4 regions of the Pseudomonas sp. 14P5.3.2 genome follow, and region 2 is predicted to be linked to each of the others. Evidence: predicted binding sites of a transcription regulator. Region 2 holds the regulator's gene; each other region holds the start of a gene.
The links. The regulator FliA, encoded in region 2, starts transcription of late flagellar genes. The targets are predictions, from matches to a motif close to CTAAAGTTTNNNNNNNNNNNGCCGNTAA.

Region 1: AC27VU_RS18545 (methyl-accepting chemotaxis protein) is a predicted target of FliA. The motif match lies at 2,045-2,072, and genes of this name have one in related genera.
Region 3: flgM (flagellar biosynthesis anti-sigma factor FlgM) is a predicted target of FliA. The motif match lies at 1,998-2,025, and genes of this name have one in related genera.
Region 4: AC27VU_RS27740 (methyl-accepting chemotaxis protein) is a predicted target of FliA. The motif match lies at 2,497-2,524, and genes of this name have one in related genera.

What each region holds. Positions count from the first base shown of each region.
Region 1 covers NZ_JBYOKU010000023.1:5,177-9,387, reverse strand. The annotation lists gene AC27VU_RS18545 (methyl-accepting chemotaxis protein) at 1-1,933, opposite strand, end outside; gene AC27VU_RS18540 (LysR substrate-binding domain-containing protein) at 2,123-3,043, opposite strand; gene AC27VU_RS18535 (NorM family multidrug efflux MATE transporter) at 3,202-4,211, shown strand, end outside.
Region 2 covers NZ_JBYOKU010000021.1:80,231-84,441, forward strand. The annotation lists gene flhF (flagellar biosynthesis GTPase FlhF) at 1-1,292, shown strand, start outside; gene fleN (flagellar synthesis regulator FleN) at 1,406-2,236, shown strand; gene fliA (RNA polymerase sigma factor FliA) at 2,233-2,973, shown strand; gene AC27VU_RS17990 (chemotaxis response regulator CheY) at 3,140-3,511, shown strand; gene AC27VU_RS17995 (protein phosphatase CheZ) at 3,530-4,211, shown strand, end outside.
Region 3 covers NZ_JBYOKU010000058.1:25,179-29,389, forward strand. The annotation lists gene AC27VU_RS28105 (MFS transporter) at 1-50, shown strand, start outside; gene AC27VU_RS28110 (flagellar brake protein) at 281-1,027, opposite strand; gene AC27VU_RS28115 (flagella synthesis protein FlgN) at 1,120-1,587, opposite strand; gene flgM (flagellar biosynthesis anti-sigma factor FlgM) at 1,636-1,962, opposite strand; gene flgA (flagellar basal body P-ring formation chaperone FlgA) at 2,122-2,883, opposite strand; gene AC27VU_RS28130 (chemotaxis protein CheV) at 2,966-3,898, shown strand; gene cheR (protein-glutamate O-methyltransferase CheR) at 3,945-4,211, shown strand, end outside.
Region 4 covers NZ_JBYOKU010000056.1:6,448-10,658, reverse strand. The annotation lists gene AC27VU_RS27745 (DUF3108 domain-containing protein) at 1-620, shown strand, start outside; gene AC27VU_RS27740 (methyl-accepting chemotaxis protein) at 815-2,440, opposite strand; gene AC27VU_RS27735 (amidohydrolase family protein) at 2,571-3,626, opposite strand; gene AC27VU_RS27730 (OsmC family protein) at 3,756-4,172, shown strand.

The DNA.
Region 1 (4,211 bases), on a different contig from region 2:
TCTCCAGCTCTTTGGCGGTGACCGCAAGGTTGGAAACCACTTCACGCTGCTCGCTGTTGGCCAGCGCAATGCTCTGCAGATTGCTGCTCAGCAAAGTAGCCGTGCTGCTCTGCTCCTGCGTCGCCGTGGTAATCGCCGCGAACTGCTGGCCGGCAGAACGGCTCTGTTCATCAATCCGCGCCAGCGCCGATGCCACATTGGCGTTGCGCGACAGGCCTTCCTGCATCAACAGGTTGCCCTGCTCCATGGTGCTGATGGCGTTGCCGGTTTCCTGCTGGATGCTGTGAATCATCCCGGAAATTTCGTCAGTCGCCTGACGGGTGCGCGACGCCAGGTTGCGCACCTCATCGGCCACCACGGCGAAGCCACGACCCTGTTCACCGGCACGCGCAGCTTCGATGGCCGCGTTGAGCGCCAACAGGTTGGTCTGTTCGGCAATCGAGGTGATAACGCTGACGATGCCGCCGATTTCCTGGGAGCGCTGACCGAGGGTGTTGATCACCGTGGCCGTGGTGTTCAGCGCGCCGGCAATTTGCTCCAGCGAGGACGACGCCTCTTGCATCGAGGTGCGACCGATCTGGGTCTGCTGGGCATTTTCCTGAGCCAGACGCTGGGTGTTGCCCATGTTGTCGGCGATGTTCAGCGAGGTGGCGCTGAACTCTTCCACGGCGCCGGCCATGCTGGTGATTTCGCCCGACTGCTGCTCCATGCCTTCATAAGCACCACCGGACAAACCGGACAGCGCCTGGGCCCGGCTGTTGACCTCTTCCGAGGAGCGGCGGATATGCTCGACCATGGTCGACAACGCCTGGCTCATCTGGTTGAACGCGCGGGCCAATTGACCGATTTCATCGTGGCTCGACACATTCAGGCGCACGCTCAGATCACCGGCGCCCAAGGCTTCGGCCTGACGCACCAGGTCGCCCAGCGGTTGCAGCTTGCTGCGCAGCAGCCACATCGCCGCGCCCACCGCGATCAGCATCGCCAGCAGACTGCCAATGGCCAGTTGGATGCCGACACTCCAGGTCACCGCGCGAATCTCGGACTTCGGCATGCTCGCCACCACCGACCACGGGCCGCCCTCGAACGGCACCGCAATGCTGTAGAAATCTTCGCCGCTGTCGCTCCAGAACTGACCCTTGCCCGGGGTCTTGGCCAGGCCGTTGATCACCGGCACCGCTTGATCCAGCGCCTGCACCCCCGCCGGCGCCACCAGCCATTTGTTTTGCTCATCCAGCAACGCCAGCGAACCGTTCTGACCGATACGGAAGCGCTTGAGATTGGCGAACTGGGCGTTCTGCGCATCGGTGTAGTCGAAACCGACGAACAACACCGCAATCACCTTGCCGCTGCCATCGCGCACCGGGGTGTACTGAGTCATGTAGGAGCGATCGAACAGCAAGGCGCGACCGACGTAACCCTGCCCCGCCATCAACTTCGCGTAAGCCGGGTGCGCGTGATCGAGCAAGGTGCCGATGGCGCGGGTGCCGTCCTGTTTGGTCAGGGAGGTGCTGACCCGCACGAAGTCTTCGCCGCTACGCACGAACAGCGTGGCGACGCCGGCAGTCATCTGCTTGAACTCGTCAACTTCCTTGAAGTTGTTGTTCAACACTTCGCTGCCCAGGTGCAGGCCCGGGGTTTGAGTGCCTGCAACCGTCACCGGCTCTTCCGGGTGAATGCTCAGGCCCGCGCTGAAGCGCTTCTCGAACAGCCCGCTCAGGCGCTGGGTGCTTTCGCGCAGCGTGCCGTGGAAGGTGCTCAGTTGGTCGGCCAGCAGCCGCGCCTCACTGGCGAGGTGCTCTTCACGGGTGGCGAGGTTGGCGGTATCCAGCGAACGCAGGGCAAACACCGTACTGCCGCTGATGACAATCGCCAGTATCACAGCGAGCGCAAGGCCCAGCTGCGAGGCGATCCGGGCGCGAGGTTGAGACATGGACAGCTCCTGGCCGAGCCACCGGATCCTCCTTGATCGCAGCACTTGCTCGGAAAATTCTAATAATGGGGGTGAAATCGTGGCGACCGGCACGACGGTTCCACATGCTCATTTTCGGCGGTGAAACCGAATACTTGAGTAAATAGCGGGGTTATGGCGCAAGGCCGGCATTGTGCGGGCTCGAACGTTTCAGCTCAAGCGCTTGACCAGCGGCAACGCCATAGCGCGCACTTCGCCTTGCAGGAAGTCGCTGAGGCGGCGCAAACGTTCACCTCCCGGACGGGTTTTCGGCCACACCAGGTAATAATTCAGTCCGCTGGCGACCGCGGTCGGCCATGGCAGGCTCAGTCTGCCTTGCGCCACATCTTCGGCGACCATCAGCAAATCGCCCATCGACACCCCGTAGCCTCGGGCTGCGGCGATCATCCCCAGTTCCAGGGTATCGAACACCTGTCCGCCCTTGAGCGAGATCTGATCGGACAGACCCATGTGCTCCAGCCAACTGCGCCAGTCGCGCCGATCCGGAGTCGGGTGCAACAGTTCGGTGGACGCCAGACGCGCAACATCCCACGGCTGGTCGTTCAGCAGATTGGGCGCGCCCACCGGTATCAGCTCTTCCGGGAATAGCAGGCTGGCTTCCCAGTCCGGCGGGAAATGCCCATCACTGAGCAGCACAGCGCAGTCGAACGGCTCGTTGTTGAAGTCCACCGAATCCACGTCCATCCAGGCGCTGGTCAGTTGCACCTCGTTACCCGGTTGCAGATGGCGGAAGCGGCTGAGGCGCGCCAGCAGCCAGCGCATGGTCAGGGTAGACGGCGCTTTCATGCGCAGGATGTCGTCTTCGGCGCGCAAGGTGTTGCAGGCGCGCTCAAGGGCCGCGAAGCCGTCGCGGATTCCGGGCAACAGCATCCGCGCCGATTCCGTCAGTTGCAGGTTGCGCCCGCTGCGATGAAACAGCTTGCAGGCGAAATGCTCTTCCAGTGTCTTGATGTGCCGGCTGACTGCACTCTGGGTGATCGACAACTCCTCGGCCGCGCGGGTGAACGAGCTGTGCCGCGCCGCCGCTTCGAATGCGCGCAGGGCATACAACGGAGGAAGACGACGGGACATTCGCAGAGCTCCTATAGCGGGTTACGGCCAACCCGGCAGAATCTTCTCATGATGAGTTTTAATCATGCTAACCATCCTTTTTATCCCTTTGTGCAAACCTTGCCAAGCGCCGAGAATCGTCGGCTCTCTGTTCCCTCTTTGAATGAGTGGTGATGACCATGCAGCATCCCGTGCGTACCGAACTCTGGGCCATCCTGCGGCTGGCCGGGCCGCTGATTGCCTCGCAGTTGGCGCACATGCTGATGGTGCTGACCGACACCTTGATGATGGCGCGCCTCAGTCCCGAAGCCCTGGCCGGGGGCGGACTGGGGGCGGCGAGTTATTCGTTCGTGTCGATCTTCTGCATCGGTGTGATTGCAGCGGTCGGCACGCTGGTGGCGATCCGTAAGGGCGCGGGCGACATCATCGGCGCGGCCCGCCTGACCCAGGCCGGGTTGTGGCTGGCATGGCTGATGGCGCTCGGCGCCGCACTGCTGCTGTGGAACCTGAAACCGGTGTTGCTGCTGTTCGGCCAGACCGAAACCAACGTCCATGCCGCCGGGCAATTCCTCATTGCCCTGCCCTTCGCCCTGCCCGGCTACCTGAGCTTCATGGCCCTGCGCGGCTTCACCAGTGCGATTGGCCGGGCGACCCCGGTGATGGTCATCAGCCTCGGCGGCACCGTCGCCAACTTCCTGCTCAATTACGCACTGATCACCGGGATGTTCGGCCTGCCGAATCTGGGGCTGACCGGCATCGGTCTGGTCACGGCAATCGTTGCCAACTGCATGGCGCTGGCGCTCGCGTGGCACATCCGCCGGCATCCGGCCTACGACGCCTACCCGTTGCGCGCCGGTCTGTCGCGACCCAATCGTCAATATCTGCAAGAGCTGTGGCGCCTCGGCCTGCCGATTGGCGGCACCTATGCCGTGGAAGTCGGCTTGTTCGCCTTCGCCGCGCTGTGCATGGGCACCATGGGCAGCACGCAACTGGGCGCCCATCAAATCGCCCTGCAGATCGTTTCGGTGGCGTTCATGGTGCCGGCGGGGATGTCCTATGCGATCACCATGCGCGTCGGCCAGCATTATGGCGCCGGGCAACTGAGCGATGCGCGAATGTCCGGACGGGTCGGCATTGTTTTCGGTGCGGTGGTGATGCTGGGTTTTGCCATGGTGTTCTGGCTGCTGCC
Region 2 (4,211 bases):
TGGTTCGTGATGAGCTGGGCGCTGATGCCGCCATCATTGGCAACCGCCGCATTGCCGGCGGCGTCGAGCTGACGGCGGCGCTGGATTACAAATTGTCGGCGCTGGCGCCACGGGTTCCGAACATGGAACTCGAGGACGAGCTGCGCAAGACCCAGTCGCGCATCGTTACCGCCCAGGCCGAACTGAGCCTGCGTGGCGAAGCCGACGGCAACACCAATCGCCAGTTGTTCGCCGGGCTGCCGTTGACGGCAGGCCTGCCGCTGACCGCTGCCGAACCGTTGAGCGAACCGACTTACGCCGCCCCGGCGCGTCCGGCGCCGGCGCCTGCCCAGTCGTCCGCCGGCATCGATCCGCGTGCGCTGGATTCGATGCGTTTCGAATTGAACAGTCTGCGTGAGCTGATGGAAGTGCAGCTCGGCACCCTGGCCTGGAATCAGCTGCAAGGCAGCCGTCCGGCACAAGCCAATCTGTATCGCCGTCTGCAACGTATCGGTCTGTCCGGACCGTTGTCGCGCGACCTGTTGGCGATGATCACCGACATCGAAGAACCGCGTCAGGCCTGGCGCATGCTGCTCGCGCACCTGGCGCGAATGATTGCCGTGCCAGAAGTCGAGCCGCTGGAAGAGGGCGGGGTGATTGCCATGGTCGGCCCGGCCGGCATGGGCAAGACCACCACCCTGGCCAAACTCGCGGCGCGTTACGTGCTCAAGTACGGCGCGCAGAATGTCGCGCTGGTCAGCATGGACAGTTTCCGTATCGGCGCCCAGGAACAACTCAAGACCCTGGGGCGGATTCTCAATGTGCCGGTTACGCACGTCGATCCGGGCCAGTCGCTGGTGCAGGCACTCGACCCGCTGCTGCGCAAACGCGTGGTGCTGATCGATACCGCCGGCCTGCAGGCCAGCGATCCGGCACTGCGCATGCAGCTGGAAAGTCTGGCCGGGCGTGGCATCCGTTCAAAAAATTATCTGGTGCTGGCAACCACCAGCCAGAAACAGGTTCTAACCGCCGCTTATCACAGTTACAAGCGTTGCGGGCTTGCCGGCTGCATCCTGACTAAACTGGATGAGACGGCCAGCCTTGGCGAAGTGTTGAGCCTGGCGATCAGTCATGAACTGCCGGTCGCCTACCTGACCGACGGCCCACGGATTCCGGATGATCTGCATCTGCCGCGCCGTCATCAATTGGTCAGCCGCGCCGTCAGCGTGCAAATGCAGGAAGAACCCAGCGAAGAAGCCATGGCTGACATGTTCGCTGATATCTACCACAGCCCGACCAAGCAGGTTGGCTGAGGTAATGAACAGTTTTTGTACCTACATCGATGGTCTGCCATGCATTGTTCCGGTTGAGAACGCGCAGCCAGTAATGTGGCCTCCGTCTATGCAAGACAAGGTAAAGAAATAACATGGGCAGCATGCATCCCGTACAGGTGATCGCGGTGACCGGCGGCAAAGGTGGCGTCGGCAAGACTAACGTGTCAGTGAACTTGTCTCTGGCGCTGGCAGAGCTTGGCCGTCGGGTCATGCTGCTGGACGCCGATCTGGGGCTGGCGAACGTCGACGTTCTGCTGGGACTGACCCCCAAACGCACTTTGGCCGATGTCATCGAAGGCCGCTGTGAGCTGCGCGACGTGCTGTTGCAGGGCCCCGGCGGGATCCGCATCGTGCCGGCCGCTTCCGGCACCCAGAGCATGGTGCACCTGAGCCCGGCACAACACGCCGGTCTGATTCAGGCCTTCAGCGACATCGGCGACAACCTCGATGTGCTGGTGATCGACACCGCTGCGGGTATTGGTGACTCGGTAGTCAGTTTTGTCCGCGCCGCGCAGGAAGTGTTGCTGGTGGTCTGCGACGAGCCGACCTCGATCACCGACGCCTACGCGCTGATCAAACTGCTCAACCGCGACTACGGCATGAACCGCTTCCGCGTGCTGGCCAACATGGCGCAGAGCCCGCAGGAAGGGCGCAACCTGTTCGCCAAGTTGACCAAGGTCACGGATCGCTTCCTCGACGTCGCCTTACAATACGTCGGCGCGGTGCCGTACGACGAAAGCGTGCGCAAGGCAGTGCAGAAGCAGCGAGCGGTCTATGAAGCCTTCCCGCGTTCCAAGTGCGCGCTGGCGTTCAAGGCGATCGCGCAGAAGGTCGATACCTGGCCGCTGCCTGCCAACCCGCGTGGCCACCTGGAGTTTTTCGTCGAGCGCCTCGTGCAGCAAACGGCAGGGCCTGTGCTATGACCGCCAGCGGTATGAACTACTACAAGAAGTCGGCACGTGACGCGCAGTACGAGTTGATCGAGCGTTACGCGCCACTGGTCAAGCGCATTGCCTATCACCTGCTGGCGCGCTTGCCGGCGAGTGTGCAGGTTGAAGACCTGATTCAGGCCGGGATGATCGGCCTGCTCGAAGTCTCGACCAAATACGACGCCAGCAAAGGCGCCAGTTTCGAAACGTACGCGGGCATCCGGATCCGCGGCGCGATGCTCGACGAAGTACGCAAAGGGGATTGGGCACCGCGCTCGGTTCACCGCAACACCCGTATGGTCAGTGACGCAATTCGCGCAATTGAAGCTAAAACCGGCCGTGACGCTAAAGATCACGAGGTTGCGGCCGAACTCCAATTGAGTCTCGACGATTACTACGGGATTTTGAATGACACCCTGGGCAGCCGGCTGTTCAGTTTCGACGACCTGTTGCAGGACGGCGAACACGAAGGGCTGCACGAGGATGGCGCCAGTGCTCATCTTGAGCCGTCACGCGATCTGGAAGATGAACGCTTCCAGGCGGCGCTGGCGGACGCGATTGCCAATTTGCCGGAGCGTGAGCGACTGGTGTTGGCGCTGTACTACGACGAAGAGCTGAACCTCAAGGAGATCGGTGAAGTCCTTGGCGTCAGTGAATCGCGGGTCAGCCAGTTACACAGCCAGTGCGCGGCCCGTTTGCGGGGGCGTTTGGGGGAGTGGCGAGCGCGCTGAAGGCAGTGTGGGGACACTGCGAACGAGGCTGGTGCGGTGATGAACGGCACCGGTCTTGCTCTGTTGTGCTCCAGACAGTCTTCGAGTGCTGCGCCGATTGATTGAAGTGGCGCGTCCAGGTGCTGGGCGCGTTTAAGACTGCTTGGAGGTCGAATTGAACAAAGACATGAAAATCCTCATCGTTGATGACTTCTCAACGATGCGGCGGATCATCAAGAACCTGCTGCGGGATCTTGGGTTCACCAACACCGTCGAGGCCGACGATGGCACTACCGCCATTCCGGTGCTCAACAGCGGCAGCATCGACTTTCTGGTAACGGACTGGAACATGCCGGGCATGACCGGTATCGACTTGCTGCGCCACGTGCGTGCCGATGAAAAACTCAAGCATCTGCCCGTGCTGATGGTGACCGCTGAAGCCAAGCGCGAGCAAATCATCGAGGCTGCTCAGGCTGGTGTGAACGGCTATGTGGTCAAACCTTTCACGGCTCAGGCGTTGAAAGACAAAATCGAGAAGATTTTCGAACGCATCGGCTGATGAACGCGCGGGGGAGCTATGGAGCATAACGAATCTTCACAGGGCGATTTCGAGTCGACCCTGAAAAAACACGCGGTCGAACTGGTCGAAAGCCTTGAAAAAGGCAGGTTCGGCGACGCTGTGCAACTGATCCATGAGCTCAATCAGACCCGTGACCGCGGCCTGTATCAGGAAGTGGGCAAGCTCACACGCGAACTGCACAGTGCGATCGTCAACTTCCATATCGATCCGCACATGCCGCAGGCCGAGGAAGTGTCGCAAATCACCGACGCCACCGAACGCTTGGGCTATGTGGTCAAGCTGACCGAAGCCGCGGCCAACCGCACCATGGATCTGGTGGAAAGCGCCACGCCGGTGGTCAATGGCCTGGCTGAAGAAGCTCAGGCCTTGAGCACCGATTGGGGGCGCTTCATGCGTCGCGAAGTCGGGGCTGAAGAGTTCCGCGAACTGGCGCGCCGGGTCGACGGTTTTCTGTCACGCAGCAGCACGGACAACCGTGCGGTGTCGAGCAACCTGAACGACATCCTGCTGGCTCAGGATTACCAGGACCTCACCGGTCAGGTGATCAAGCGTGTGACCCAGTTGGTCACCGAAGTCGAAAGCAATTTGCTCAAACTCGTACTCATGGCCAGTCAGGTGGACCGCTTTGCGGGCATCGAACACGACCGTGCTGCGATGCTTGCAGAAAAAGATCCACAAA
Region 3 (4,211 bases), on a different contig from region 2:
TTGATGAGGGTGATAAACCGACACCGGACATCAGTGGGGCCAGACCCTGAGTCGGGTGAGAGTAAGGCTGTTCAGAGACAGACACTGTAACTGTGGCGAGGGAGCTTGCTCCCGCTGGACTGCGCAGCAGGCCCCGCTTGCCAGATAAAGGGTGGGGGGCGCTTCGCGCCCCAGCGGGAGCAAGCTCCCTCGCCACAGGTGTCCGTTGCTGGCAGAAAGATTTTTGGCATAAAAAAGGGCAGTCCCGCGAGGGGCTGCCCTTTCTATTTGCCTGTACGAATCACAGATCGTCTTTATCGAACCGGCGTGCTTCACGCTGCAGTTGATAAACGAAGCGCTCGACGTTGCGCGCCGCCTGACCACTGATGTTGTGGAAACGCAGGCCGGCGAAGGTGATGTTGAGCTTTTCTTCGAAGTGCAGATAACGCAGTTCGACCGAAGTCGGCTGATTGCCGAACAGCGGGGTGGCGATCATGCGGTCATAAACCTGGCCCAGTTGCAGGCGGTCGGTGATGTCGCCTTCAAAGCGCAGCTTGCAACCGGTGGCGGAAATATCCAGCAGTTTACCGTTGATCGGTGCCTTGAGCTTTTCGCCACCGAGTTCAACGCTGACCAGGTCCGTCAGCTTCAGGGCTGCGCGAAAAGCGTTGCGGCGCTGGTGGTAAACCACTTCGGTCGGCAGTTCGCCGGTGTAGAAGCGGTCGCCTTCTGATTCTTCAATGTCCAACGTGCCGTTGCATTCCCAGGCGATACGCACGCCTTCGTGGAAGCCTTCGACCTTGAACGGTTCGCCCGCCAGCAGAAAACGCTCGCCATCGCGCGGGATCATCTCGTCCAGGGCAATCGTCGCGGTTTCCCGGTCAACCTTGATCAGGTAGCTCTGGAAGCGCTGACTGCGCTCGTGAAAGGTGATGATCAGCGGATCGTGGCTTTCTTGCAGCTGGCGCAGGTTGCTGGAGATTTCCAGGGGCGTGGTCAGCACCTTTGGTGGCTGCGGAGTATCATCCGCGCTTAGGGCGTTTGGCACGTTTTCTCAATCTCCAGACAAAATTTGACTACGACTAGCCAGCATTTTGCCAGCATGTTTCGCGGGTTGATAGTGCAGGCACATCGAATGGCTCACGCCTGGCTGAGCGTACGCGGCTTGGTGGGCTTGGCGAAAGTGCCTGTGGCGTCATACAACGCTGGTGGCTCGCCCCCGGTGAGGATTTTCAGCTGATTGGCCGTGGTGGCCTGCTGAATCTGGATCGACTGACCGTTTTTGACATTGGCCGCCTGGCACTGGGCAATCAGGTCTGTCAGTACGTCGCTCTGGGACAGCAACTGATCGCCAATGCTCGACTGGCTGGCCAGTTGCTCCAGGCCCTGACGATCAAGCGGCAAATTGAGGCTGGCGAGGATTTCGCTGCGCTTGCGGCCATGCTGTTCAAGCAGAATGATCAATGCCTGTTTGCGCGCCAGAATATCTTCGAGCAAGGGCATGTCGCGACCGTGCAAGGCGAGGGACTCGGTTTGCAATAACTCCAGCAATTGTTGAGCTGGAGCAAAGTCGTCGGTGATCAGTTGCAATAAATTAGTGTCGTGCATGGCTGGCCTTGGGTTCTAAGCGTCCAAAAGCCTGGCGCCGGCAAAAGCCTAGCGCTGGGCTTCGAAGTTGAGCAGTTTGCTGGCTACACGGTTGCTGTCGACTTTATAGCTGCCATCGGCAATCGCTGCTTTCAACTCGGCCACTCGGGCTTTGTCGACGGCAGGCTGATCGCGCAGCTTGTCAGTGACCTTCTGCAACTGTTGAGCCTCATTGCTGAGGTGTACCGATTCCCCGCTTTTTACGGTACTGGCCGTTTCGGCCGGGGTATTCAGCGGCGCGGAGGTGCCGGTATCGGCGGTTTCCTTGGCGTTGCTGGTACGTGTACTGCCCGTAAGTGACGAGGAGCTGTTCAAACGGCTGAAATCGATGACCATGTTAAAAACCTCTGGGAATTTGGACGCTTGCCATGTTCTCGGCCATCCCCTGGAAAACTTTAGGCTCATTTGCAATGAGCTGCATGCGTCGAAGCGTGTCCTGCTTCGGCACAGTTTAGGGAAGCGTCGAGGCCGGCGCCAGTTTTCTGCGTGAGCGTTTTACATGGCCACTTCCACTTGGCCCGGCGCGATGACCTGCGCCTTGATCACCCGGTTCGAGTTCAGGTTTTTCACCCGGATCTGTTCCTTCAGACCGCCATTGGCCAGGGCTTCGCCGGGCATGCGTACGGCGAGCGTACCGCTGCGGGCGATGATGACCACCTGATCGCCCTTGCGCACCACTTCAGCCTGTTCCAGATGCACCAGGGTAATGACCTGATCGGCGACCGTTGGTCGGGTTAATTTTTGCCCGATGGCTTCATCCACTGACGTCAGGAAACCCTGATTGATCTGGCTGACGTCGCGTTCACGCAAGGTCACGTCCTGCGGCTCGATAATCCCGGCGCGTTTGAGCGGTCGTGTGGTGGTGACAATCTCGCGAAACAGGCGGACTTGAGCGGGCACGAACACCGTCCAGGGCGAGCTTCCCTCGCAACGGACCTTGACCGTGACCCGGCCCAGCGGACGTGCCGGACTCTCCAGCGACGCTGTCAATTCCTTGTCGCACATAGGCATGCGCATACGTGGATCGAGCTGGTTGACCTCGATTTCGTAGCGGCCTTCGGTTTGACTGGTAGCCAGATAGTCTTCTACGGTGAACTCAAGAAAGCCCTGAGTGACGCCGATAAGCATGTCAGGCAAGGTAACCGTATCAGCACCGGCAGGGCTGCCAGCGAAAAACAAGCAGACGGCAGACGTCGCGCACAACGCTTTGCGGGTGCGGGAGGTCAGGCGTCGGAAAAATGTCGTTTGAGCGTTCATACGAGTTAAAAAGCAAGCGCCGTGCCGTTTAGCAATGAATGTGCGTCGCAACAACACTTGGCGTTGGTGTAGGAGTCTGGGCATGGCTGGTGTAATGGATTCGGTGAACCAGCGCACGCAACTGGTAGGGCAGAATCGCCTGGAGCTGTTGTTGTTCCGTCTCGACGGTCAACAGCTCTACGGAATCAACGTGTTCAAGGTGCGGGAAGTGCTGCAATGCCCGTCGCTGACGTTGATGCCCAAGTCCAGTCCTGTCGTGTGCGGGGTGGCGAATATTCGGGGGGCGACCATTCCGATCCTTGATCTGGCAATGGCGACCGGTTCCGGGGCGTTGAAAGACAAGAAAAATCCGTTCGTGATCATCACGGAGTACAACACCAAGACCCAGGGTTTCCTGGTTCGCTCGGTGGAGCGCATCGTCAACATGAACTGGGAAGAGATCCATCCGCCGCCCAAGGGCACGGGGCGCGATCATTACCTGACCGCTGTGACTCGAGTCGACAATCAGTTAGTCGAAATCATCGACGTCGAGAAGGTGCTGGCGGAAGTCGCGCCGACGCCGGAAGCGATTTCGGTCGGTGTGGTCGATGTCGAGACCCAGAGCAAGGCGTTGTCGCTGCGGGTATTGACGGTCGATGACTCGTCGGTGGCGCGCAAGCAGGTCACGCGTTGCCTGCAGACGGTCGGTGTCGAAGTGGTGGCGCTGAACGACGGCAAGCAGGCGCTGGATTATCTGCGCAAGCTGGTCGATGAGGGCAAGAAGCCGGAAGAAGAGTTCCTGATGATGATTTCCGACATCGAGATGCCGGAGATGGACGGGTACACCCTGACGGCGGAGATCCGCAGCGACCCGCGCATGCAAAAGCTTCATATCATCCTGCATACTTCGTTGTCGGGGGTTTTCAATCAGGCGATGGTCAAGAAAGTCGGTGCCGATGACTTCCTGGCCAAATTCCGTCCTGATGACCTGGCATCCCGGGTAGTCGACCGGATCAAAGCAGCAGATATCAGCTAGGGGCCTTCTGCCCCTGGCGGTCAACACGATTTAAGAGGCGGCATCATTGTCTACGGGTAATTTGGATTTCGAACAGTTCCGGGTCTTCCTGGAAAAAGCCTGTGGCATTTTGCTCGGTGAAAACAAGCAGTACCTGGTCTCGAGCCGTCTCAACAAACTGATGGAGCAGCAAGGCATCAAGTCCCTGGGTGAGCTGGTACAGCGCATCCAGACCCAGCCGCGCAGCGGTTTGCGCGAGCAGGTGGTCGATGCCATGACGACCAACGAAACCCTGTGGTTTCGTGACACCTATCCGTTTGAAGTCTTGAAGAAC
Region 4 (4,211 bases), on a different contig from region 2:
ACTGGAAACAGTTGCCCATGAGCGGCACCGCCGAACGCAGCCTGACCAAGGAAGCCAACGGCGTCTGGAAACTCAGCTTCAAGGCGTCGATGATGATCGCCAGCCTGACCGAAGAAAGCACCCTGACTCTGGACAAGGACACCCTGCTGCCACAGTCCTACCACTTCGAACGTGGTGGTCTGGGCAAAACCAAGAAAATGGATCTGGACTTCGACTGGAATGCCAAGATGGTCACCGGCACCGATCGCGGCGATCCTATCAAGGTTGCACTGAACCGTGGCATGGTCGACAAATCCACCTACCAGTTGGCACTGCAGCACGACCTGGCCGCCGGCAAAAAGACCATGAGCTATCAAGTGGTCGATGGCAGCGATGTCGATACCTATGACTTCCGTGTACTGGGTGCCGAGAAAGTCGACACCAAGGCCGGCCAGATCGATGCGATCAAAGTCGAGCGCGTGCGCGACCCGACACAAAGCAAGCGCATCACTGTCCTGTGGTTCGCCAAGGACTGGGATTACCTGCTGGTCCGCCTGCAACAGGTCGAAACCGACGGCAAGGAGTACAACATCATGCTCCAGGACGGTACGGTCAACGGCAAGCCAGTCAAAGGCAGCTGATCCGCCGCTACAACGAAAAGCCCCGCCAATGCGGGGCTTTTTTGTGCCTGCGATTCCCCGAGCGACACACAACTACTGTGGGAGCAGGCTTGCTCGCGAAAGCGGTCTGCCAGCTGACGAAGATGTATCTGATACAACGCCTTCGCGAGCAAGCCCGCTCCCACAGGGGGTGAGTGCAATCATCAAGGGTCAGCTCAGACCGAAAACTTGGCCACCATATTGTTCAAATCCACCGCCAGCCGCGACAGTTCCTGGCTCGCCGCACTGGTTTGATTCGCCCCCGCCGACGTCTGCATCGCCAGATCGCGGATGTTCATCAGATTGCGATCCACCTCCCGCGCCACCGCCGCCTGCTCCTCCGAGGCACTGGCGATCACCAGGTTGCGTTCGTTGATCAAGGTGAACGCTGAAGCGATCTCCTCCAACGCCACACCCGCAGCCTTGGCCAGCTCAAGGGTCGAATGCGCACGGATGTTGCTCTGCTGCATGGAGCTCACCGCCGAATCGGTGCCCTGCTGAATGCCACCGATCATTTGCTCGATTTCCTGAGTCGATTGCTGAGTGCGATGCGCCAGCGCCCGCACTTCATCAGCGACCACTGCGAACCCGCGACCAGCATCACCGGCCCGTGCCGCCTCGATCGCCGCGTTCAACGCCAGCAGATTGGTCTGTTCGGCAATCGAGCGGATCACATCGAGCACCTTGCTGATGCCGTGAACCTTCTGCGCCAGATCCTCGACCTGCGTTGCGTTGGACGTGACATCCTCGGCCAGCGATTCGATTGAAGTGACGGTCTGCCGGACCTGCTCGCGCCCATGCTGGGCAATGCGGTCAGACTCGCGTGACGCTTCGGAAGTCGCCACGGCGTTGCTCGCCACTTCTTCCACGGCGGCAGTCATCTGATTGACCGCCGTGGCGGCCTGCTCGATCTCCAGGCTTTGCTGATGCAGCCCGCGCGTAGCGTCCTCGGTGACGCAGCTCAGCTCTTCCGACGCCGAAGCCAGTTGGCTGGACGACTCGGAAATCTGCCGGATGGTGTCGCGCAGGTTGTGCTGCATGCTTTTCAGCGCCTGCAGCAGTCGCGCCGGCTCGTCCTTCCCGGAAATACTGATATCGCCGGTCAGATCGCCGCCGGCCACCACTTCGGCCACGCCCAGCGACTGCGCCAGAGGCAGGACGATGCTGCGGGTCAACAGCAACGCCAGACCGATGGTGATCAGCGCCGTAATACCGATCATCACCCCGACCCACACTCGCGAATTGATAAACACCAGCCGTGCGGCTTCGGTAGCGAGGTTGGCGTTGTGCTTGTTCAGCTCGACCAGCTCCTTCAGGGTCACCGCCATGTCGTCAGCCAAAGGGCTCATCTGACCGTTGAGGATCGTTGCGGCCTCCTCGACACGATTCTGTGCAGACAACTGCATGACCTGCGCCTGCAGCTCCAGATATTTGTGCTCGGCGACCTTGAAGCGATCGAACAGCGTTCGCTCCTCGGGCAATACGATCAGCACGTCATAGCGCTGCTGCGCTTCGCTCAAAACGCCGCGCAGCTCATTGAGCTTGCTAACGTTCTGCTCCAGCGCCTGCGGATCGCGATTGAGCAGCAGGCGCATGGTCAGGGCGCGCAGGCGCAGCATGTCCTGACTCATCTCGCCGACCGCCATCACGCTCGGCAGCCAGTTGTTGTCGACCTCATCAGACTGGGCGCGCATGTTCGACATTTGCAGCAGGGCGAACGCCCCCAAGGCAAATACCATCAGCGCCAGTACACCAAAACCCAGGCCGGCACGCGGCGCGATATTGAGACTACGGATGCTCATTACTTTGGTTCCTTCCAAAAGCGCTGCATCAACCCTGCAGCTGGTTGCCTTAGAAGGTATCGGCCCGGCGAAGAATTGCGTAAGACGAAAAGCTGATATCAAAAGGCCTTGATACTTCTAACGCTTGGCATTAACGATTCAGCGCGCTTTTCCCGGACTTTGCCGCTGTTCGCGGCAATATTGCCAGGAAGTTGTCCCGGGCCACTTTACGGGCGACATCCTCGGGCAAGGCATCAAGAAACGGGGTGAAACTGTGCATTTCCTGACCGAGCTTGTTGAATCGGCCGACAACATCCGAACCGACCATGAAGCGCTCAGGGTATTTTTCCACCAATGCCAGCCATTCCGCTCGCGGCCTGCCCTGCTCGTCCAGCAAATAAGGGCTGAGCATGCTCCACGACAGATCAATGAACAGGTTCGGGTAGGCCTCAAGCATCCGGCTCACGGTGGGCAGGAGGAATTTCAGCTGCGTCTGGTGCCGATGGATCTCGGCGCTGGTACCGGCGTGAGCCCAGATGAAACGCGTGTGCGGGTGATTACGCAGCGGCTCCTCGATTTCCTTCAGGTACAGCGGATTTCTCTCACGCTTGGAGGTGATATTGGAATGCAGCATCACTGGCAGATCATTTTCCGCTGCCAGGTGATAAATCCGCTTCATCGCTTCGTTATTGGCCCGAGGTGTGTCGCCGGCGGTCAGCGCCGTCAGGTCATCATGGCGGGTGAACACCTCGCCAATGCCCTGCCACAGCCCCGGATACAGGTCGAGCATGCGCTGGATGTGCGCGGCGGAGTTCTTGTCGTTGGGGTTGAAGCCCGACAGGAACGGATGAAAGTGCTGACGCTGCTCCGGAGTCAGCTTTTGCACCGCATCGGCAACGATCACATCGGTAGCGCTGTACCAGTAGGCATCGGCATCATCGCCGGCGTAATAGCGCGGACGCTTGGGTTCGTCCTCGTGCCACTTCTTCGCCACGGGAATACCGGAAATCATCACATGGTCGATGGAATTGTCCTGCATGGCCGTGAGCAATTTCGCCATGCCGGCGGTTTCCTGGAAGAAATCCACGTAGTGCAGGTGCGCATCGCTGTAGGTGTAATCGCGGGCGCTGGCGGGGCCGGCAAAGGCCAGCAGGCAGGCAAGACTCAAACGAAACAAGGACACAAGTAATCTCCGACAGGTAGGCATAGCCTAGACCCTGAGCCGATGACAAGGGTTCATCCTGCAGGAAAGTGGAACGCGCCTCCGTAGGAATGCTCTATAACTGCAAGGTCTTTTTTGATCGAACGACTTTTTCCTACTGCCAGTGAGGTTGCCATGACTGTTACCGTCAATACCGTCTCCGCCGAAGGTTTTCGTCACACCGTACAGATCGATGAGCACGAATTGTTTGCCGACGTACCGAAGTCTGCCGGCGGCGAAGGCTCGGCACCCGAGCCACACGACTACTTCGACGCCGCACTCGGCGCCTGCAAGGCCCTGACCCTGAAGATGTACGCAAAGAAGAAAGACATCCCGCTGACCGGCGTGGGTGTCGAGGTCAAACGCGACAACAGCGAAGAGCAGAAAGGCAAATACGTTTTGCACGTGACGCTCACCCTTAAAGGCGTCCTCACCGATGTCCAGCGTGAAGAACTGCTGCGCGTCGCCGATCGCTGCCCGATCCACAAACTGATGACTACCACCGACGTCAGCATCGAAACCCACGCCCCACAGGGCTTCGACAGCCAGTAATCTCCCTCATGCCAGCGGCGGGTTATGCTTCTGGCATCA